DNA from 3 places in the Nocardioides secundeburneus genome. Region 2 is predicted to be linked to each of the others. Evidence: predicted binding sites of a transcription regulator. Region 2 holds the regulator's gene; each other region holds the start of a gene.

What was found. The regulator LexA, encoded in region 2, represses DNA repair genes until DNA is damaged. The targets are predictions, from matches to a motif close to TCGAACANNTGTTCGA.
Region 1: recA (recombinase RecA) is a predicted target of LexA. The motif match lies at 3,778-3,793, and genes of this name have one in related genera.
Region 3: ABFT23_RS19685 (HNH endonuclease signature motif containing protein) is a predicted target of LexA. The motif match lies at 4,647-4,662, and genes of this name have one in related genera.

The regions. Positions count from the first base shown of each region.
Region 1 covers NZ_JBDUUE010000006.1:150,217-157,779, forward strand. The annotation lists gene ABFT23_RS17080 (polyphosphate kinase 2 family protein) at 1-613, opposite strand, end outside; gene ABFT23_RS17085 (GNAT family N-acetyltransferase) at 647-1,345, opposite strand; gene ABFT23_RS17090 (phosphoribosyltransferase) at 1,356-1,844, opposite strand; gene ABFT23_RS17095 (regulatory protein RecX) at 1,914-2,591, opposite strand; gene recA (recombinase RecA) at 2,575-3,627, opposite strand; gene ABFT23_RS17105 (sensor histidine kinase) at 3,833-4,975, opposite strand; gene ABFT23_RS17110 (response regulator transcription factor) at 4,972-5,661, opposite strand; gene ABFT23_RS17115 (hypothetical protein) at 5,661-6,125, opposite strand; gene ABFT23_RS17120 (molybdopterin-dependent oxidoreductase) at 6,122-7,318, opposite strand; gene ABFT23_RS17125 (methyltransferase domain-containing protein) at 7,315-7,563, opposite strand, start outside.
Region 2 covers NZ_JBDUUE010000009.1:34,024-41,586, reverse strand. The annotation lists gene ABFT23_RS21710 (aldose epimerase family protein) at 1-183, shown strand, start outside; gene ABFT23_RS21705 (hypothetical protein) at 267-743, shown strand; gene ABFT23_RS21700 (hypothetical protein) at 752-1,033, opposite strand; gene ABFT23_RS21695 (penicillin acylase family protein) at 1,144-3,579, opposite strand; gene ABFT23_RS21690 (SDR family oxidoreductase) at 3,648-4,469, shown strand; gene lexA (transcriptional repressor LexA) at 4,477-5,226, opposite strand; gene ABFT23_RS21680 (alkaline phosphatase D family protein) at 5,370-7,142, shown strand; gene ABFT23_RS21675 (alkaline phosphatase family protein) at 7,142-7,563, shown strand, end outside.
Region 3 covers NZ_JBDUUE010000007.1:199,709-207,271, reverse strand. The annotation lists gene ABFT23_RS19705 (EVE domain-containing protein) at 1-138, opposite strand, end outside; gene ABFT23_RS19700 (FAD-dependent oxidoreductase) at 179-1,360, shown strand; gene ABFT23_RS19695 (S1C family serine protease) at 1,448-2,767, shown strand; gene ABFT23_RS19690 (hypothetical protein) at 2,927-3,325, shown strand; gene ABFT23_RS19685 (HNH endonuclease signature motif containing protein) at 3,386-4,642, opposite strand; gene ABFT23_RS19680 (GNAT family N-acetyltransferase) at 4,931-5,965, opposite strand; gene ABFT23_RS19675 (ABC-F family ATP-binding cassette domain-containing protein) at 5,962-7,563, opposite strand, start outside.

The DNA of each region.
Region 1 (7,563 bases), on a different contig from region 2:
CGAGGTCACCGGGGTTGTACTTCCAGAACTTCGTCGGGTCGTCGAGCCGGGCGAGGAGGCGCTCCCGCTGCTCCGCGGCCGAGACGTGCAGCATGCACTTGACGATCGTCGTCCCGCCGTCGACGAGCCGCTGCTCGAAGTCGTTGATGGCGTCGTAGCGACGCTCGATCTCCTCGGGCGGGGCGAGCTCGCGCACCCGGGCGATGAGGACGTCCTCGTAGTGCGAGCGGTCGAAGACGCCGAGGTAGCCCGGCTCGGGCAGCGCCCTCTCGATGCGCCACAGGAAGTCGTGGCTGCGCTCCTCCTCCGTCGGGGCCTTGAAGGAGGAGATCCGCACGCCCTGCGGATCGACCAGGCCGACCGTGTGCCGCAGCGTGCCGCCCTTGCCCGAGGTGTCCATGCCCTGGAGCACCAGCAGGACCGAGCGCTCGCCGCCGGAACGGCCCTCGGCGAACAGCCGCTCCTGCAGCTCGGCGAGCTCAGGCTCCATGGCGGCGAGGGCCGCCGTCCCCGAGGCCTTGTCGCCGTCGTAGCCGGGCGCGGCGTCGGTGTCGATCGAGGCGAGGTCGACGGTGCCGCCGGTCAGGCGCAGGGCGTCGGCGATGCTGCTCATGGAGCCCACCCTATGCAGGTAGTTCCTTGCCGGTCAGCCGACCACGGTTGCGAGGTCGAGCGTGCAGCCGACCAGCGTCTCGACGCTGCCGTCGGACTGGGTCTGGTCGAACCACAGGCCCTCGACGAACCCGACCTTGGCCAACACCCGCAGCGAGGCCCGGTTGCGGTGGTCGGGCGCGGCGAAGCAGTGCTCGGCGTCCGGACGACGCCGCCGGACGTCGAGGAGCCACGCCCACAGGCACCTCGTGCCGACGCCCCGCCCGACCCACTCGACGCGACCCACGAGGTAGTCGACGCCGACCGCCTCCGGGTCGGGGGCGAGCAGCGCGTAGTCGGGCTTGTCGCCGACCCGGTAGTCCTGCACCAGCCCGATCGAACGACCGTTGACCTCCCACACGCCCATCCGGACCGGATCGCGGCCGTCGATGCGCGGGCCGTAGGTCGCCTCGTAGGCCGCCAGGCCGGGTGGGCCGTCGCCGAACCACCAGCGCGCGACGTGGGCGGCCGATCGCCACGCGACGACGTCGGGCAGGTCGCCACGGGTCATGGCGCGCACCGTCGCGACGGTGTCGCCGTCGACGCAGAACTGCTTGGCCTCGCCCGACAGGTCGACAGCCACCGGGTCGGGTCCCCCGGGTGCCAGCCGGCACGCCGCGGCGTACCACGACTCCCCCGGCGCCGTCGTCGTCGTGCGGACGTCGTCGCCCACCGCGACCCTGACCTCCGACACCGGCGGAGCCTCAGCCGGTCGAAGCGCGCTTGCGCAGCGGCTCGCGGTCGGACCACGGGAAGTCGACCCACGCCTCGGTGGCCTTCCAGACGTAGTCGGGCTTGACCGCCGAGCGCGACTTCTCGAAGACCACCGCCGTGCGGACGTCGGCGACGTGGCCCTCGCAGAACTGCTGGACGTGGCGCAGCGTGAGACCGGTGTCGGCGATGTCGTCGGCGATCAGCACGTTGAGCCCGGCGAGGTCGACGGCGTGCGGCACCGGCGGGAGCATGATCGGCACCTCGAGGCGCTCGTCGATGCCGGTGTAGAACTCGACGTTGACCGTGAAGACGTTCTTCACGTCGAGCGCGTAGCCGAGCCCCATGCCGAGCGCCAGGCCGCCACGAGCGACCGAGAGCACGATGTCGGGCTCGAACCCGTCGTCGACGACCCGATGGGCCAGGTGGTCGACCGCGGAGCCGAACATCTGCCAGGTGAGGACCTCACGCTCCGTAGCCACGCCTGGCAGTGTGCCGCTCCGCAGGGACCGTGGGGAAGCCCGAACCGTGCCTGACGTGGCGGGGTGCCCTCAGTCGGGCTCGGGTGCCTCGCGCCCGGACGACGCCAGCTCATCGCGCACGACCGCGTAGGCCAGGCCCGAGCCGTAGCCCTTGCGGGCGAGCATGCCGACCAGGCGCCGGGTGGCGGTGGTGTCGTCGACCCGCGACAGCGTGCGCAGCTTCCTTCGCACGAGGGAGCGGGCGGCCTCCTCCTCGTCGGCGGGGTCGACCTCGTCGAGCGCCTCGCGCGCCACCGCGTCGTCGATGCCCTTGCGTCGCAGCTCCTGCGCCAACGCGCGCCGCGCCAGGCCCTTGGCGGACTGACGCCCGGCGATCCACATCCGGGCGAACGCCTCGTCGTCGACGAGACCCACGTCGGTGAACCGGTCGAGCAGGTCTGTCGCGACGTCGTCGGGCACGTTCTTGGCGGCCAGCTTGTCGGCGAGCTCCTGACGAGACCGGGCGCGCCCGGTCAGCTGGTCGAGCAGGATCTTGCGGGCGACCGCCTCGGGGTCGGCGTCGACGTCGCGGGGGTCCGGCGGGCTGTCGGCTGCGGGACGGCGCCCGCGTCGCTCTCGCTGCTGGCCGCCGGCGCTCCGGGCGCCTCGACCACCCTCGCGACCACGGGTCCACGCGGCGACGCCGTCACCGACGTCGCCGCGCCAACCGGGACCGGACCCCGAACCGGGCTCAGAAGTCGTCGACACCGATCGGGGCGTCGGACAGCTCGTCGGCCGGCTCGGCGACGCTCGGGCCGACGCCGAGCTTCTCGAGGATCTTCTTCTCCAGCTCGTTGGCCAGGTCGGGGTTGTCCTTGAGGAACGTGCGGGCGTTCTCCTTGCCCTGACCGAGCTGGTCGCCCTCGTAGGTGTACCAGGCACCGGCCTTGCGGACGAGGCCCGCCTCGACGCCGACGTCGATCAGGCCACCCTCGCGACTGATGCCCTTGCCGTACATGATGTCGAACTCGGCCTGCTTGAACGGCGGCGCGACCTTGTTCTTGACGACCTTGACCCGGGTGCGGTTGCCGACCATGTCGGTGCCGTCCTTGAGGGTCTCGATGCGCCGCACGTCGAGGCGGACCGAGGAGTAGAACTTCAGCGCGCGACCACCGGTGGTGGTCTCGGGCGAGCCGAACATGACGCCGATCTTCTCGCGCAGCTGGTTGATGAAGATGGCCGTGGTGCCGGAGTTGTTGAGGGCACCGGTCATCTTGCGCAGCGCCTGGCTCATCAGGCGGGCCTGCAGGCCGACGTGGCTGTCGCCCATCTCGCCCTCGATCTCGGCGCGGGGCACGAGCGCGGCGACGGAGTCGATGACGATGAGGTCGAGCGCACCGGAGCGGATGAGCATGTCGGCGATCTCGAGCGCCTGCTCACCGGAGTCGGGCTGGGAGACCAGCAGGGCGTCGGTGTCGACGCCGAGGGCCTTGGCGTAGTCGGGGTCGAGCGCGTGCTCGGCGTCGATGAAGGCGACGATGCCGCCACGGGCCTGGGCGTTGGCCACCGCGTGCAGGGCGACCGTCGTCTTTCCGGAGGACTCCGGGCCGTAGATCTCGACGACGCGCCCGCGGGGCAGGCCGCCGAGGCCGAGCGCCACGTCGAGCGCGATCGACCCGGTCGGGATGATCTCGAGAGGGGCGCGCGTCTCGTCGCCGAGGCGCATCACCGAGCCCTTGCCGAACTGCTTCTCGATGTTGAGCAGTGCCGCGTCGAGGGACTTGTCGCGGTCTCCACCAGCCATGATGTGTGTCCTTACGTCGTGTGATCGGGATGTGAGGTCGTCGTCTGCCGGAGACGCTAGGGGCGACCACCGACACAACCGCCCGGACCGACCCGAGCCCTGTGGACGACCCGCCGCGGAGGCGGGCCGAGCAACGACACCCACGCTAGGCCGAACACGTGTTCGAAGCCACCCGACACGCCGGTCGTCGCGTCGAGCCGCGCCCTCACACCGGCAGGCGCACCAGGAACCGGCAGCCCGGGCGGGGTGCCGAGTCCAGGTTTTGCACCGACACCTGGCCCTGGTGGGCCTCGACGATGCCCTTCACGATCGCCAGGCCGAGGCCCGCCCGGACGTCGCCCCCGGGCTCGGGCGTCCGGGCCGCCGAGCCGGTCCAGGCGACGTCGAAGACGCGTGCGAGGTCGTCCTGGGCGATGCCGCCGCAGGCGTCGGTCACGCTCAGCTCGACCGCACTGTGCGTCGCACTGCCGACGACCTCCACGGCGCCGCCCTCGGGCGTGTGGCGCACGGCGTTCGAGACGAGGTTGCCGAGCACGCGGGTCAGCCCGGCCGGGTCGGCCCGCACGACGAGTCCGGGCTCGACCCGGCCACCGAGGGTCACCCCGCGGGAGCGGGCGACGGAGATCGACTCGGCGATCGCACCGCTGACCAGGTCGTCGAGCGGCAGCGGCTCGGGGGCCAGCGGCAGGACGCCGGCGTGGATGCGGGAGAGCTCGAAGAGGTCGTCGACCATGCGCGACATGCGCTCGACCTGCAGGCGGACCTCGTGGTGGTAGCGCTCGGGCTCGGGCGCGACGCCGTCCTCGAGGGCCTCGACCATGGCGCGCAGGCCGGCGAGGGGGGTGCGGAGGTCGTGGGAGACCCAGGCCACCAGCTCGCGCCGCGCGCTCTCGACACGGGCCTCGCGGGCCCGCGACTCGGCGAGCCTGGCCTGCATGTCGTCGAGCTCGGCGGCCAGCGCCCGGAACTCCGCGGGGCCCCGCGACGATGCCGGCACGGGCTCGTCCGGGGCCGAGGGGTCACCCGCCGCCACCCGCCGGACGTCGGCCCGCAGCGCGGCGGAGAAGCGCCCGAGGGCCGCGGCCAGCGCCATCGCCACCACCAGGGCGATCACGGCGGCGCCGACGGTGACGAGCGTGACGACGCCGAGGTCGTGCTCGGAGATCAGCATCCGCTCCGACACGGCGAGCACCCCGGCCAGCACGGAGCCGACCGCGACGACGGCGACGAGGCCGAGCTGCCAGCGCATCGACCGGCGGCGCAGGAGGTAGCCGGCGCCGAGACCGGCGGCGCCGACGACGGTCGCCGCGGCGGCGGCCACCAGGAGGATCTCGGTGACGTCGTTCACCGCTGCCCCGTCACGGCGTCCCACCGGTAGCCGACGCCCCACACGGTCACCAGGCGGCGAGGCAACGCGGGGTCGGGCTCGACCTTCTCGCGCAGCCGGCGCACGTGCACGGTGACCGTCGAGTGGTCGCCGACGGTCCAACCCCAGACCTGCTGGAGCAGGTCGTCGCGCGTGAAGGCGACGCCGGGATGGGCCAGGAAGTGGCGGAGCAGGTCGAACTCACGCCCGGTCAGGGCGAGCCGGACGCCGTCGCGCGTCGCCTCGCGGCGGCCGCCGTCGACGACGAGGTCGCCGTCGCCGACGACGTCGGGCAGCACGTCGCCGCGGCGGGAGCGACGCAGGAGCGCCTCGACGCGCAGGACGAGCTCGCGCGGGCTGAAGGGCTTGGTGACGTAGTCGTCGGCACCGAGCTCGAGCCCGTCGACCCGGGCCTCCTCCCCGGCGAGCGCGGAGAGCATGATCACCGGCACGTCGCCCGAGGCCCGCAGGCGTCGGCACGTCTCGCGGCCGTCGAGCCGCGGCATCATCAGGTCGAGGACGACGAGGTCGGCCGGTGCGCGGCGCATCGCGTCGAGCCCGGCCGCTCCGTCGCCGGCCTCGTCGACGTCGTGCCCGGCGGCGCGCAGGTAGGACACGACCACCTCGCGCACGGTGACGTCGTCGTCGACGACCAGCACCCGCGCCATCAGGTCTCGCTCCCGGCCGCTGCGGCGCGCGCCCGCCGCAGCCGGACGACGACCGCCACCGCCGTGGCGACCACGACGACGCCGGCGAAGACCCACCAGCCCCCGACGAAGTCGCGGTCGAGCAGGGTCGGGTTGTCGGGCTTGCGTCCGTAGGAGAGCAGCACCGGCACGGCCAGCAGGGTCGTGGACGCGAGGACGACCCCGCCGACGACCACGGGGGCTCGGGCGGCCCGCGGCAGCAGGCGCACCACCGCCACGCCGGCGAGGAGCGCGACCGTGGCGATCACGACGTCGTTGAGCACGATGCCGCCGACCAGGTAGCGCGCCAGGCTGCCCAGCTGGCGCGAGTCCTGGCGCGAGAGCACGAGCCAGGCGCCGTAGACCCCGACGACCACGCCGACGGCGCCGAGCAGCAGGCGCGTGACCAGGCCGCCACGCCCCGGCTGCGGTGTCTCGGCGCTCATGCCTGCACCTCCACGCTGCCGAGCCACTTCGTCTGCAGCACGCCGGGACGGTTGGGCGCGATGAGCCGGCACGGGTAGCCGTGGTCGAGGTCGAGCGGCTCACCGCCCAGGTCGAGCGCCAGCAGGGTGCGGTCGTCGGCGACGAAGGTCTTCTGCAGCGTGTTGACCGTGTAGTACGGGCCGTTCTCCTGGAACGACGACACGGTGACGTCGCTGTCGGGAGAGGCGCCGACGAGGGCGAGCACGTCGCTGAGCCGCACGCCGGTCCAGGTGCCGTTGGCGCTCCAGCCCTCGACGCAGGCGATCGGCAGGGTCTCGGTGCGCTGCGGCATCGCGAGCAGGTCGGGCCGGCTGAGCTCGACCGTGCGGTCGCCGTGGGTGACCGTCAGGCGCCACGCCTCGCTGCGTGCGCTCTCGAGCACCCCGGCCGCCTCGGCGCTGCGGTTGACCGGGATGCCCTGAGGGCCGTTGCCGGAACGGATGCCGAACACCGAGACCTGGCGGAGCCACGGCACGGTCTGCCCGGCGGTGAGCACGACGGCGGTGCCGGCCGCCAGCCAGGTGGTGCGCAGCAGCGCTCGACGCGACATGACGCCCTGCTCGACCGCGGTGTCGCGGTCGTGGGAGTGCCGCGCGTCGACCGGGGCGCCGAGCGCCTCACGGATGACGGGGAGCTTGACCGCGACGTGCACGACGAGCGCGCCGATGGTCACGAACGCGACCCCGTAGTGGGCCGGCCGGAAGCCGAACTTCCAGACGTACCAGGACGCCGTGTTCGTCAGGCCGCTCACGAGCATGAAGATCGACGCCGCCACCAGGACCGCGATCGAGACCCGCTCGAGCGTGGTGAGCACGAGCACCCGGAGCCGGAGCGAGGGCGGCCGCTCGAACAGCTTCGGGTACACCGTCCAGAGCTTGACGATCAGCAGGGGCACCGACGCCGTCCCGGTGACGACGTGCAGGCCCTGGGTGACGCGGTAGCCCCACGACGGGCTCGACGGGAACGGGATCGGCTGGGTGGGGTTCTGGGCGTAGTGGCTCAGCAGGCCGGTGACGAAGCAGACGGCGAAGCTGATGCCGAGCCAGAGCCCGATCCGGGCCGCGACGGCCGGGCTGCGCAGCCGCGAGGTGAACGACTCGGGCGTCGGCCCGGGGAGGTCGCTGGGAGCGGGCAGGCGGTCGACGATCCTCACAGCGCCGCCTCCAGGACGACGCACCAGCGGCCGCCGTGGCAGGCCCGTTCGACGACCCGCCACCCGGCGCGCGAGGCGACCCCCGCGACGTGGTCGATGCCGACGACGGCCCAGCGGAACGGCCGCGAGCGGAGACCGGCGGACTCGATGCGGACCCACGACGTGCGCGCCGCGACGCCCGGGCCCCGCACCTCGACGACGGCCCTGCCCCGCGGGTCGACGATCTCGCCCACCCGGCGCAGCAG
Region 2 (7,563 bases):
ACGTTCGACGGGTCCGGTCCCCCGGGCCTCGGTCGTGGGGCCGGCGTCGCGCTCGAGCCCCAGCTCTTCCCCGACAGTCCCCACCACGTCGGCGACCCCGACTGGACCGACGCCACGCTCCGGCCCGGGCAGACCTTCCACGCACGCATCGTGTGGACGTTCTCCGAGCTCGCGGCACGCTGACGCCGCTCCGCGGCTCCGGGTTCCTCCGCCCGCGCCGAGAGTCGGTCGCGATCCTCGCGGCCCGACCCGCAAGGATGTGTCCCGTGAGTCGGCAGTGGTTCGGTCGGTGGCGGGCGGTCGCGCTCGCCGGCCTCGCCGTGCTGCTGGTCGCCACGACGGTCGCGCTGCTCGTCGGCGGCGGTGACGACGACGCAGATCGCGACGGCGGGCCCCCCTCGTCGACGGCGTCGTCCGCGTCGTCGGCGCCGACCACCGAGCCGATCGGGCCCGACGTCGTCGCGCGCGCGGTCATCCAAGCGGTGGCCGACGACGACTGCTCGCCGGTCCGCGACCTGGTCGCCACCGACGCCGTGGTGCCCTCGCCCCTCGCCGCGTGCCTGGCCGGCCGGCCCGCGGGAGCGGTCTTCACCGACATCCGGGTGCTCAGCGCGGCCGTGGTCGACGACACCGCCGACGTGACGGTGGCCGTGACCGGCAACGGCACACCGGCCGACATCACCGTCGAGCTGCACCGCGAGGGTGACGGCTGGGTCGTGCTCGTCGTCCGCCCGACCGCCTGAGCGGTCGCTCAGGGCGCGGTGCTGAGGGGGCCACCCGGCTGCTCGGGCTGGCTCGACACCTTCTCCTTGACCGCCTCGACGGCCTCGCCGGCCTTCTCCCGGGCGACGTCGGCGGCGACGGCGGCGACCTCACCGGCCTTCTCCTTGGCGGCGTCGGTGGCGGACTGGACCCGCGGGTTCTCCGCGACCTTGGCGGCGCTCTTGCGGATCTGCTCGTAGCGCTCGCGGCCGGCCTTGGCGCCGACGACGTAGCCCGCCGCGAAGGCGAGACCGAGGGTGAGCTTCGACATGGCAGGACCTCCTGGAGTGACTGTCCTCCCTGTCTAGCAACCGGTCCCGGCCCTCCGGTTCACGCCGGGGGGTGGGGCCGACGGGCGCGCACGCCGGTACCGCGCCGGCCTCAGCCGCGCACGCGCTGGGTCCGCACGAGCTGGCGCCGGACCTGCGTCGCCGTCCAGGGGAAGCTGACCCACTGCTCCCGGCCGAACATCCGGGTCTGGTCGGACGACCAGCGCGAGCGGGGGTTCTCGACCTGGCTGTAGGTGAGGATGGTGCGCGCCGAGACCTCGCGCCGGCCCACGAACGCGATCGACTGGATGTGCGACGAGCCGTAGGTGATCGGGCGGAACCGCCGACGGTTCTGCACCGGCGTCCGGGACGCGAGCGCGTTGGCGTTGCCGGCCGCGTCGCCGAGCCCGCCGCCCAGCGGGACGGCGGGGGCGCCACGGTCGCCCGCGACCTGCAGCGAGCCCCACGGTGCGTCGAAGGCGACCCCGCGCGAGCGCAAGGAGCTGATGGCCGCGCGCATCGCGGCGACGACGGAGGGGTTGGTCTCGTCGAGGTCACGCGGCGTGCCGAGCGGGTCGGCGGCGTCGAACGGCACCCGCCAGAGTGCGTCCTCGGGGGCGCGGCTCACGAACTCCTCGAAGATGTGGGTTCCAACGGACGTGGTGTCCGATCGACCGTCCCACCGCCTCAGCACGGCACAGGCCTCGGTCTCCCCCGTGGCGGCGCAGAGCCGGTCGAGGTCGCCACCGACGCGCATCACCTCGGCCGCGCGGACCCGGTTGGCGTACTGGTGCGAGGCGAGGGACGCCGGCGTCTCCCGGCGAGCACCCCTCAGCTGGTCGACGACGTACTGGCTGACCATGCGCGTGCGCATCGTGCGCTGGCACCGCTCGCAGCCGAGGATCGTCGAGAAACCCTCGAGCCTCTGGGCCGGGTTGGGCAGCCAGTACGAGTCGTTGGCGTTCATCACCCAGTCGCGGCGCACGGTCGAGGGCAGGTTGCGGGGCCCGAGGATGCCGGGACGCTGCGCGTCGGCGTCGCGGCCCCAGGCGCAGCTCGTGGACGCGGTGGTGCCGTCGAGACCGGGCAGTCCGGCGACCTGGTCGAGCACGAGCCCGACCGGCGTCAGGCACCGCCGCTTCATCGCGTTGGTCACGTGCGGGACGACGGAGTGGTCGGCGTAGAGGACGTCGCCCGCCCGGTCGGCGGCGGTGGTGTTGACCCAGGGCATGCCGCCGCCCCGGTCCTGACGGCGCAGGAGGTCACGGACGCTCAAGGCCTTGCCCATCTCCCAGAAAGTGTCGATGGTGCGCAGGTGCTCGGCGTTGGCGTCGCGGATGGCCCAGACGCTCAGCACGCCCCACGGCATCAGCGTGGCCGGGGAGTCGACGACGTAGCCCTGGTCGGTGCGCCAGAGGTCCTCCCGCACGGTGCCGACGGAGCCGTCGGGCCGCTTCACCTTGATCGTCACGAACCGGTGCTCGAGCTGCCGCGGGCCGCCGTCGGTGAGGTAGGTGGTCGGGCTGCCGAGCAGCCGGTACTCGTAGGGCGTGAAGCGGTAGGCCGTCGAGACCGTGTGGCTCCAGGCGACCGAGGAGTTCCAGCCGATGTTGACGGCGGGCGAGCCGATGAGCGAGGCGCCGGCGACGTCGTAGCGGCCCGGGATGGTCAGGTGCTGCTGGGTGAAGCGGTAGCGGCCCTGCCACGGGAAGTGCGGGTTGCCGAGCAGCATGCCGCGCCGGGTCGAGGTCTCGGCTCCGCCGACGGCCGTGGCGTTGGAGCCGAACGGGCTGGCGGGGTCCTTGCCGAGCGCCGTCAGCAGCGCGTCGCGGTCGACCTGCGAGGCCCGCAGCGGCAGCTCGGGCAGGCCGGGCTCGGTGAGCGACGGCGGGTCGGCGTCGGCGATCTCCTTGACGAACACGCCGGTCGAGGCGAGCAGGTTCGCGAGGTAGACGCCGTACCAGAGGTCGAGGGTGGTGACGTCGGGCCGCAGGTAGCCCGCCCCTCGGCACGCCGGGTCGGTGATCCTGCGGGTGCGCAGCCACCGGTTGATGCCGGCGACGTAGCCGCGCACCAGCGCACGCGGCTCACGACCGGGGCCGGCCCCGCTCGCCAGCAGCCGCTCGACGACGCGCCGGTTGCGCAGGTCGGTGACGAGCGTGTCGACCTGCAGGTTGGTGCCGTTCATCGACACGTGGTCGTCGTAGCGGCCACCCGGGCCGAACCACCGCGATCGGAGCCCGCGACCGGTGACGATCGTGTCGAACAACGTGCAGGCCGAGGCCTCGGTCGCGGCGTAGCCGCTGCCGAAGCCGAGTGAGGCGACGTTCGTCGCGGTGATGTGCGGGATGCCGTGCTTCGTCCACCGGATGCGGGCCTCGTAGCGCGGCCGGCGTGGCTTCGGCTTCGCGGCGGTGCCCGGCTCGGCCCGGTCGGCGGCGGGGGTGCCGGAGATGGCGGCGGGGGCCGCCGGTGCGGGCGAGGTGGGCACGGCGACCAGCAGCGGCAGCAGGAGGCTGGTCGCGATCGCGGCAACGGGACGGCGCATGCCTGGCTAACGCCGCACTGTGACGACGGTTACGCCCGCGGCCGGGCCCGGTGCGGCAGCATGCCCGCATGGGGTCCCGCAGCGCCACCGTGTCCGTGCCCACCAGCGCCGTCGTCACCGGCGCCGCGCGCGGCATCGGACGTGCCGTCGCCGAGCGCCTCGTGGCCACCGGACACCGGGTGGTGGTCACCGACGTCGACGCGGCCGCGGTGGCGGCCACGGCCTCGGAGATCGGCGCGACCGGCGTCGTCCAGGACGTGCGCGACCCGGCGGCGCACCGCGAGGTCGCCGCGGCGGCGTCCGGTCTCGCGCCGCTGGGCGTGTGGGTGAACAACGCCGGCGTCGGCTTCGACGGCGACCTGGTCGACCTCTCCGACGACCAGGTGCGCGGGCTGGTGGAGATCAACGTGCTCGGCGTGCTGTGGGGCATGCGGACCGCGCTCGATGCGTTCGAGGCGACCGGGCGCGGCGGCCAGGTGGTCAACGTGGCGTCGCTGTCGGGCCTCGGCCCGGTGCCCGGGCTGTCAGTCTACGCCGCGACCAAGGCCGCGGTCGTCTCGATCACCTCGTCGACGGCGCTGGAGGCGCCGTCGGGGGTGGGCGTGCACGCGGTGCTGCCCGACGGCGTCGCGACCGCGATGGTCGAGGCGATGGCCGACGGCCGCGGACGGCACCTCGTGCAGTCGGGCGGACGCCTGCTGGGCACCGAGGACATCGCGGACGCCGTCGTCGGCCTGCTCGGCTCGCGTCGCGTGCTGCGCACCGTGCCGGCCTGGCGGGGCGGGTTGATGCGTGGCTCGAGCCTGGCGCCCTCGCTCGCCGCACCGGCGATGGCCCTGTTCGAGAAGCAGGGTCGCCGCCGGACCGCGCCGGGCTCGACGCCGCGCTGATCGAGCCCTAGAGCTTGCGCAGCACCGCCGTGACGACGCCGACGATGGTGGCGTGGGTGCCGTCGATGGGCTCGAAGGCCGGGTTGTGCGGCAGGAGCCAGACCTTGCCGTCCTTGCGCTGCAGGGTCTTGACCGTGGCCTCGCCGTCGATCATCGCGGCCACGATGGTGCCATTGTCGGCCGTCTGCTCCTGCCGGACGACGACGTAGTCGCCGTCGCAGATGGCGGCATCGATCATCGACTCGCCGGAGACCTCGAGGAGGAACAGGGCGCCGTCGCCGACCAGCTGCTGCGGCAGCGGGAACACCGACTCGAGGTTCTCCTCGGCCAGGATGGGTCCGCCGGCGGCGATCCGGCCCAGGAGCGGGACGTTGACCGGGGGGACGGCGACGTCGCCGATGCCGGTCTCGTCGTAGCTGGTCTCGTCGGCCGAGCCGATCGAGCGCCGGGCGGCCATGACCTCGGGCAGGAAGACCTCGAGCGCCCGCGGCCGGTTGGGGTCGCGCTTGAGGAAGCCCTTCTGCTCGAGCACCCGCAGCTGGTGGGCGACGCTCGAGGTGCTGGTGAGGCCGACGGCCTCGCCGATCTCGCGCATGCTCGGCGGGTAGCCGCGCTGCTCGATGCTGTCCTTGATGGTGGACAGCACGCGCTGCTGGCGCGGGGTGAGCCCGGTGGCGTCGGCGGGAGCGTCGGGAAGCTCGTGCACCTTGGTCGCCGAGCGGTTCGCGGAGTCGTCGGACGTGCGGCTGCGAGGCATGACCGCACTGTCCCACCAAAGAGGGCCGAGATCAAACATGTGTTCGAACGGCGTGTCGGCGCCGTCCGCGACGAGGAGGTGAACGTCCGGCGACCAGAGCGTCGGGGCCGTACCCCCGGCCGGGGATCGTCGTTGGACCCGGCGTGACCTCCGAGCTCCCGGTGCGCCGTCGCACCGTGATCGCGACCGGCTCCGCCGGCGCCGCCCTGACCACTTTCGCCGGCGGGGCCGGCACGCTCGGCGCCGCCGCCGACGACTCCGAGTCCCCGCGCCGACGGGCCGGACGCCGCTACTTCGCGCACGGCGTCGCCTCGGGCGACCCGATGCCGCGCCAGGTGGTGATCTGGACGCGCGTGACCCCGACCGCGGCGGCCCGGCCGGGGTCGGGCCGGGGCCCGCAGGTGACGGTGACCTGGGAGGTCTCGACGCGCCGGGACTTCCGCCGCATCCAGCGCCGCGGCGCCGTCGTCACCAGCGCCGCCCGCGACCACACGGTGAAGGTCGACGTCGCCGGCCTGAAGCCGGCCCGGTGGTACTACTACCGCTTCGGCTTCCGGGGCACCCACAGCCGGACGGGCCGGTTCCGCACCGCACCGGCCGCCGGCGCCCGCCCGCGCAACCTGCGGTTCGGGGTGGTCTCGTGCACCAACTGGCAGGCCGGCTGGTTCGCCGCCTACCGCGGGCTCGCCCGGCGCGACGACCTGCACGCCGTCCTGCACCTCGGCGACTACCTCTACGAGTACGGCCCCGGCGAGTACGGCTACGGCAGCACCGACCGCGACATCCGCACGCACGACCCGCGGCACGAGATGGTCTCCCTCTCCGACTACCGGCGACGGCACGCGCAGTACAAGACCGACCCCGACCTGCAGGCCCTGCACGCCAAGTACCCGTGGATCGTCACGTGGGACGACCACGAGGTCACCAACGACCAGTGGCAGGGCGGAGCTGAGAACCACCAGGCCGACGAGGGCGACTACCACCGCCGTCGCGCCCGCGCCCACCGCGCCTACGACGAGTGGATGCCGGTGCGCATGAGCGGCAGCGCCCGTCTCGGAGACGGCACGCGCCTCTACCGGCGCCTGACCTTCGGACGGCTGGCCGAGATCAGCATGCTCGACCTGCGCAGCTACCGCTCGGCACCGGTCGAGACCGCGCTCCCCTCCCCCGTCCCGTCCGCCGACGCCGGGGTCAGCGACCCCCGCCGCACCATCACCAGTGCGGCCCAGCTGCGCTGGCTGAAGGAGTCGTTGACCCGCCCGCAGGCGTTCTGGAAGGTGATCGGCAACCCGGTGATGATCTCGCCGGTCACGTTCGCGCAGCTGCCCGCCGACCTGATCGGCCCGATCAACGACGTCACCGGCCTGCTGCCCGACGACGGCCTGCCCTACAACGTCGACCAGTGGGACGGCTACACCGCCGACCGGCAGCGGATCCTCGCTCACATCAGGGACCACCACGTGCAGAACGCTTTGTTCGTCACCGGCGACATCCACTCCGGCTGGGCGGCCGAGGTGCCCTACGACGTCGGCACCTACCCGCTCAGCGGCGCGGGCGCCGTCGAGTTCGTGTGCACGTCGGTGACCTCGAACAACCTCAAGGACATCACCGGCACGCCCGCCCACACGACCAGCACCGCCGTCGAGGCGACGATCCTGGCCAACAACCGCCACATCAAGTACCTCAACTTCGACGACCACGGCTTCTCGGTGCTCGACCTCGACGCCAAGCGCGCCCAGATGGACTGGTTCGTCATCGGCGACCGGGCCGACCGGCAGACCTCCATCACCTACAGCCGCTCGTTCCTGACGGTCGCGGCGTCGAACCGGGTCGAGGAGACCTTCGTGCCCCTGCACCGGCACAGGCCCGGCCGGAGCTCGGGCGACGCCCGTCCGGTCGACGGCGGTGCGTCCTGATGTGCGGGTGCGGACAGCGGCACGCCGCCGGCGAGCGTACGCCGTTCGACGTCGGACGGGCCGAGCTGACCACTGGGCGCCGCACGCTGCTCAAGGCCGGTGGCGGCGTCGCGATCTCGACGGCGGCACTCGCCGCGGCCGCCGGTCCGGCCGCGGCCGCCCGCGAGCGCCGGCGCGTCTACGTGCTCGTCGTCGACGGCTGCCTGCCGGAGGAGATCAGCGAGGCGCAGACACCGCACCTGTTCGACCTCATGGTCACGGGCAAGCGCTTCGCCAAGGCGCAGTCGATGCCGATCATGGAGACGATCCCCAACCACGTGATGATGATGACCGGCGTGCGCCCCGACCGTTCGGGCGTGCCGGCCAACGCGATCTACGACCGCAGGACCCGGCAGGTCCGCGACCTCGACCGGCCCGCCGA
Region 3 (7,563 bases), on a different contig from region 2:
GCTGTAGAACACCATGCCGTCGCCCCGCGAGAGCCGCCGCAGCCGGGTGTCGCGCCCGTGGCCGGCCTGGGTGAACCCGCCCTCGACGCCGAGCAGGACGTGATCGAGGCTGATCGAGTTGATCCAGTAGCGCGCCATGCGCTCGACCCTGCCACCCGCCACCGACAAGGATGGGCGGATGCGCATCGCGATCGTCGGTCTCGGCACCAGCGGCGCGACGCTCGCCTGCCTCCTCGCCGACGCCGGCATCGACGTCACCGTCGTCGAGCAGGCCGACGACCCCCGACCGGTCGGCGCCGGTCTGTGGCTGCAGGAGCTCGGGCAGCAGGTGCTCGACCGGCTCGACCTGCTCACGCCGCTACGGGCCGTCTCGCGCCCCGTGCGTCGGGTGCACATGACCGCCCGCGGGCGCACGATCGTCGACCTCGGCTACGACGCACTCCCGGGCTCGAAGCCGGCGCTCGGCGTCCGGCGCGGCGACCTGTTCGCCCTGCTGCTCTCCGAGGTGCGCCGGCGCGGCGTGCCACTACGGCTCGGGGTGCCCGTGACCGGGGTGCGGCCCACGCCGTCCGGCATCGCGGTCGAGACGGCCCACGGCGACCTCGGCTCCTTCGACCTCGTCGTCGGCGCCGACGGCAGCCGCTCCGCCGTCCGACGCAGCATGAACGTGACGAGCCGCGACCGGCCCTACGCCTACGGCGCCCTGTGGGCGGTCGTGGAGGACCCCGACGGCTCGTCGACCGACACGCTCTTCCAGGGCCTCGGTGCCGACACCAGCACCTACCTCGGGGTGCTGCCGACCGGCCGTTCGTCCGCCTCGCTCTTCTGGTCGGTCCACACCCGCGACCTGCAGGTCCGCGCCGGCGACCTCGACGCCTGGCGCGCCGTCGCCGCGCCCTACGCCGGCCCGCACACCGGGTTGCTCGACCGCGTGACCGAGCTGCTGCCGGCGTCCTACCGCGACGTCGTCGTCCGCTCGCCCTTCCGCGTCGAGGGCCGGTGCGGCGCGGTGCTCGTCGGCGACAGTGCCCACGCGATGAGCCCCCAGCTGGGGGTCGGGACGTCGCTCGCGCTCGCCGACGCGTGGACGCTCGGGCACGCGCTCGCCGGTGACGCCGACCTGCCTCGTGCGCTGGCCACGTACGCGCGCCGGCGGGCCGCGCACGTGCGCTGGTACCAGTGGACGACGCGGCTGATGATGCCGGCGTTCCAGAGCGACCTGCACCCGGTCGCCTGGCCGCGCGACCACCTCGCGCGCCCTCTGACCCGCACCCCGGGGGTGGCGCCGGTGCTCGTCGGCGTCCTGTGCGGCGACCGGACGACGCCGTTCACCCGGTGGCACCTGCCCGACGGGGCGTGACGCAGGTCACGACCGACCGTCGCGTTCTTCTCACCCTGCTAGCCAAGTCTCAGCAACGTCATAGGACCGGCGAGCAATGTCGTTGACATGAACGACACGCCCCTCCCGCCGCCGCCGGACCAGCCGCGCCAGGACCCGCAGGACTCGCAGTACCCGAACTTCCGGTCCTTCCAGGACTACCAGGACTACCGCGACGCCCCGCCGCCGCCGGGACAGTTCACCCAGGCGATGCCCGTGCCGCCCCCGCCGTCGCACGCGCCGTCGCACGCGATGCCGCCGCGCCGGGGACGCAAGGGCTTCGCGGCCGCCGTCGTCGCCGCGGCCCTGGTCGTGGGAGGTGGCGCCGGACTGGGCGGCGCCGCCGCCTACGACGCCATGAACGGCGGGGACTCCGCCTCGGGCGGTGGCCCCGGGCAGGCCGTGACCACGAGCCAGGTGGTCAAGGACTCGACCGGCACCCCGGCCGCCGACGGCAGCGTCGAGCAGGTCGCCGCCGAGGTGCTGCCGTCCGTCGTCAAGCTCGACGTCGCCGGCAGCCAGGAGGCGGGGTCGGGCTCGGGCATCATCCTGAGCTCCGACGGCCTGATCCTCACCAACAATCACGTGGTCGAGGTCGCGGGCGAGGGCGGCATGATCACCGCCTCGTTCTCCGACGGCAGCCACGCCCAGGCCAAGATCGTCGGCACCGACCCGCTCACCGACACCGCGCTCGTCCAGGCCGAGGGCGTCAGCGGCCTGACCCCGGCCACCATCGGTGACTCCAGCGCGGTCGACGTCGGCGAGGAGGTCGTGGCGATCGGCTCGCCGTTCGGCCTCGACGCCACCGTCACCTCCGGCATCGTGAGCGCGCTCAACCGTCCGGTCGGCGTCGGCTCCGACAGCCAGGGCAACGCCACGGTGTACCCGGCGATCCAGACCGACGCGGCGATCAACCCCGGCAACTCCGGCGGCCCCCTCGTCGACCTCGACGGTCACGTCATCGGCATCAACTCCTCGATCCAGTCGACGTCGAACGGCAGCGGCGAGGCCGGCTCGATCGGCCTCGGCTTCGCGATCCCCATCGACGAGGTGATGCCGATCGTGCAGCAGATGAAGAACGGTGAGACGCCCACGCACGCCCGCATCGGGGTCTCGGTGCAGAACGTCGCGAACAGCAACGGCGCCCTCGTCGTCGACGGCGCCCAGATCTCGCAGGTGGGCACCGACTCGGCCGCCGGCCAGGCCGGCCTGCGCGACGGCGACGTCATCACCAAGGTCGACGACACCCTCATCACCGGTTCCGACTCCCTGGTGGCCACGGTGCGGTCCTACCGCCCCGGCGACAAGGTCACCATCACCTACGAGCGCGACGGTCGCCAGAGCACCGTCCAGCTCACCCTCGACTCCGACGGCGGCTCCACCTCGTAGCCACCGTCGGACGGGCCTCCCCCGAGTGAGGTCCAGCGTCTGGGAGGGCGCACACCGACGGCCACCGGTCCTGCGACCGGTGGCCGTCGGCCGTCGTGTCCGCCGGCACGACGACGGCCCGGTCCGGGAGGTTCTCGACGGGTTGGGAGACTGGACCCCGTGCGATTCACCGAGCGCGAGATGACGTTGGCCCTCCAGGGCGCTGCCCAGCAGGTCCTGGCCGCGAAGGACAAGGACGTCCGCAAGGGCCGCCGCACCGCCGACGAGGCCTGGACGGCGCTCACCCAGCACCAGCGCTACGTGCTCCTCGACGGCCTCGGCACCCAGGTGCTGCCGACGTTCGTCGCGCTGCCCGACGTCGCGGTCGAGCCGGGCACCCGCCCGACGTTCACCGACGCCGAGATCGAGGCCGCCGTCCTCGAGACCGGCGCGGCCGACCTCGGCGGGCTGCGCGGCAAGGTCGTGCTCAAGGCACGGGTCGCCCTCGTGAAGCTGGCACTGGAGTGCGTCCCGCCCCGCGCCGACCCCGACGCGCTGATCGTGCCCGACCACCTCTGAGCGCACCCTCGGGCGTGCCGGTAGCCCCGCTCACGTCGTGCGCGGGGCTGGTCGGGGCGGTCAGGGATGTCGTCGGGCGTGGGTGCCGGGTGGTGGCCTGCGGTCGACGGTCTTCTCGATGCCGGTCGGTGAGGTCCAGGCGTAGAGGCCGAGTTCGACCATGCGGTAGGACCAGTGGCCGTGGGTCTTCGCTCGATGGTGCCTGCGGCAGAGCAGGGCGAGGTTCCAGGTCGCGGTGACGCCGCCGGACTCGAACGGGACGATGTGGTCGAGGTCGACCCGACGCCGGCTGCAGTCGGGGAAGACGCAGCACCGGTCGCGGAGCGTGACGCGTTCGCGGATCGCGTCGCTGGGTCGGTAGGCCGGGGTCTCGGCGGGTTCGGCGAGGTCGATCACCGGCTTCACCGTGACGTTCGTGCCGGCCGCCTGACACCATTCACGGACCTGCTGGACGAGGAGCGGGGTCTGGGTGTTGTCGAGCAACCCGGGCAGGTCAGGGTCGACCGCGTCGAGGTGGGCGTAGATAGTCACCCCACGACCCGTGCCGCTGGTGTCGAGGTCCAACGACAACTGGTGGCGGGCCATCTCCCCCAGGGCCTGCGAACGCCGCACGTCCAACGTCTCGGTCGACCCGAGGTCGGCCAAGGCCTGGGCGCCATCGCGCAGCGCGTGTTCGAGGTCGATCGCATCAGCGGTGTCGAGCGTGGCGACGACATCGACGGTTCCGTCGGTGGTCGCACCGGCGAGGTAGACGTTCACCCGCCGGCCTTCCAGTGCGGCGAGGCGTCGGGCTTCGGCGTCGGCGGGGTCGTGCTCGGCGCGGGCGGCGTCGACGGTCCGGTCGAGCTGAGCGAACGAGGACCGCTCCGCCACGGGTGTGATGGCCTTGTCGACGTGCCACGCCGCGGTCTCGGACAGCGACATGGTCGCATCCGCGATCTTGAACGCCCGCCACAGCGCGACCTCGTGCTTGACCACCCGCAAGTACAAGCGCGGGAGCCGGTGACACAGCTCGAGTGCCCGACCGAGGTAGGTCAGGCCGGCGTCGGTCGACATCCCGAGTGACAGGGCGAGGTCGAGTGCGGCGTACTCCGGCACCGCCGGCGCCCCCGGACCGGCCAGGTGCAACGGCCGCTCCGCCGACTGCAACAGCACGACGACCTCGTCCGACGTGGCCTCGTTCCGCTCAGCCCACGCCAGCACCGACTTCAGCGTCTCGACCTGTGCGTCAGCCTCAGCGACCCGACGCCCACGCACCGCGTGCAGCAGCGGATCGCTGCTGGTGCGGGTCGCGGTGGCCGTAGGCCATGATACCACGGATTCGAACGCATGTTCGAGTCAATCTCGATCACGAACCGAAGCCAGCTCCCTCCCCTGGCCGCGCTTTGGCGGGCGGTGCGCCGGAGCCTGCGGAGGCGCCACCGCACGCGCCGGACCAGCACGCCGCACGAGGCTCGGGGTCAAGGACCAATCCCCGAAACCGTGTGACGGCTCACCGTAGGGATTGGTCCTTGACGCCGAGACGCGGCGTGCTACCGCGCGCGGCCAACCCAGCCCCACACATGAAGCATCAAGACGGCGAGCAACAAGGTCGAGACCAACCACTCACACCCTCTTCTGGAACTCCCCCATCCGCGAGACCGGCCGGTACCCGAGCGCGTCGTTGACCGCGATCATGTGGTCGTTCACCTCGGCGTTCCAGGTCGCGACCCGCGTGGCGTCCGGGCGCTCGCGCTGCAGCAGCCGCTGGTTGGCGACCTTGAGTGCCAGCCCGAGGCGGTGGCCGCGGTGGTCGCGGTGCACGAGGGTGCCCCACTGGTAGGCGGTCCGGCTGCGGTTGCCCTGCACGATGAGCGTGTAGGCGACGACGACGCCGTCCGCGAGAGCGACGGAGTGGTAGGTCCAGCGGTCCTGCTTGGCGATGCTCGCCTCCTCCTCGCGCATCCGGGCGACGTCGGCGGCCATGGCCTCGCGCTCGATGTCGCCGACCGGGGCCTCGGTCATCAGGCTGCCGTCGAGCTCGGCCCACGACGGCGCGAGGTCGTCGGCCACCGGCCCGACCCACGACCGGAGCTCGTAGGCCTCGTGGTGCGGAGCCGCCGAGGCCGCGAGCCGGTCGAGCAGGGCGTCGTCGACCGGCACGTCGAGCCAGCGTTGGACGTCGCTCAGGCCGAGCCGGTAGCCGTGCCGTTCGGCGAAGCGCACGCACGCCGCGCCACCGGCGTCGAGGCCGGAGGTGCCGTGCTCGTAGCGCCACCAGCCCTCGGAGTCGAGGATCGTCCGGCCCGCGCGGGTCGCGCGCTCCTCGCAGGCCGCGAGCATCGTGCTGCCGTGCCCGCGCCGCTGGTGCGCCGGCGCGACGGCCACCTCGACGTATCCGGCGGACAGGTTGTCCAGCAGGGGCAGCGAGACGACACCCGCGGCCACGACCTCGTCGTCGACGAACCCGACGAGCGCCGTCCGGGCCCGGTCGGAGGTCGGCTCGCGCCACTGCACCGTCGTCTCGGGCAGGTCGAAGACCTGCGCCTCCTCGACGCCGACGGCGTCCTCGCGCGCGCCGGCGTAGACCGCGTGCCAGCGGGCGAGGAGGTCGTCGTCGAAGACGTCGAGCACCCGGACGTCGAGCCGCGAGCCGGTCATCGGGCGCGCGCCACCCGTCCCTCGTCCCAGACGGGTCCGTCGGACTCGTAGACCTCGCCGTCGGCACCGTAGACCAGGAACCGGTCAAAGCCGCGGGCGAACCACCGGTCGTGAGTGACGGCGAGCACCGTGCCCTCGAAGGCCTCGAGACCCTCCTCGAGCGCCTCGGCGCTCTGGACGTCGAGGTTGTCGGTCGGCTCGTCGAGCAGCAGCAGCGTGGCGCCGCTGAGCTCGAGCAGCAGGATCTGGAAGCGCGCCTGCTGACCGCCGCTCAGCGACTCGAAGCGCTGCTCGGCCTGGGCGCTGAGCTCGTAGCGGTCGAGCACCCGGGCCGCCTGCTCGCGGCCCATGCCCGTACGGCCCAGTCCGTTGGGGTCGCCGTCGCCGCGGTGCAGAATCTCGACCAGCGTGCGCCCGACCAGCTCCGGGTGCTCGTGGGTCTGCACGAACCAACCGGGCCGCACGCGCGCCCCGAGCTTGGCCTTCCCGCGGTGGACGACGGGCTCGATCTCGACGTCGCCGACCGGCTGGTGCTCGACGTCGGGGTCGCTGCCCCCGGCGGCGAGCAGGCGCAGGAAGTGCGACTTGCCGGAGCCGTTCGAGCCGAGGACGGCGACGCGCTCGCCGTACCAGACCTCGAGGTCGAAGGGCCGCATCAGGTCCTGTCCACCGGCAGAGAGCTCGAGGTCGGTGCACACGACGGCGCGCTTGCCCGTGCGCCCGCCCTTGAGGCGCATCGAGACCTGCTGCTCGCGGGGCTGCTCGGTCGGGGGGCCGGCCTCCTCGAACTTGCGCAACCGGGTCTGCGCAGCCCGATATTGGCTGGACATGCCGTCGTTGTACTCCGACTTGACCTTGAGGCGCAGCACGAGCGCCTTGATCTTGGCGTGCTCCTCGTCCCAGCGACGGCGCATCTCCTCGAAGCGCGCGAAGCGGTCCTTGCGGGCCTCGTGGTAGCTGGCGAAGCCGCCCGGGTGGGTCCAGACCAGGTTGCCGCCGCCGCCCGCACCCAGCTCGACGGTGACGACGCGGGTCGCGGTGTTGTCGAGCAGCTCGCGGTCGTGGCTGATGTAGAGGATCGTCTTGTCGGAGGCGCGGATGCGGCCCTCGAGCCACACCTTGCCCGGCACGTCGAGGTAGTTGTCGGGCTCGTCGAGCAGCAGCACCTCGTCGGGGCCGGCCAGCAGGTACTCGAGCACCAGCCGCTTCTGCTCACCGCCGCTCAGGGTGCGCAGCTCGCGATACTTGGCGCGGTCGTAGGAGACCGCGAGGGCCTTCGTGGTGCACACGTCCCAGGTGACCTCGAGGTCGTAGCCGCCGGCGTCGGCGTAGTCGTGCAACGCCTCGGCGTAGCGCATCTGGGCCTTCTCGTCGTCGGACTCCATGAGGGCGAGCTCGCACGCCTCGACCTGGGCGTGCGCGTCGCGGACGCGCGCCGGGCTGACGCTCAGCAGCAGGTCTGCGACGGTGGCGTCGTCGCCGAGGCCGGCCTTGACGTCCTGCCGCATCACCCCGAGCCCGCCGGTACGCGTGACGGCGCCCGCGTGCGGCACGAGGTCGCCGGTCACGATGCGCAGCAGGGTCGTCTTGCCTGCGCC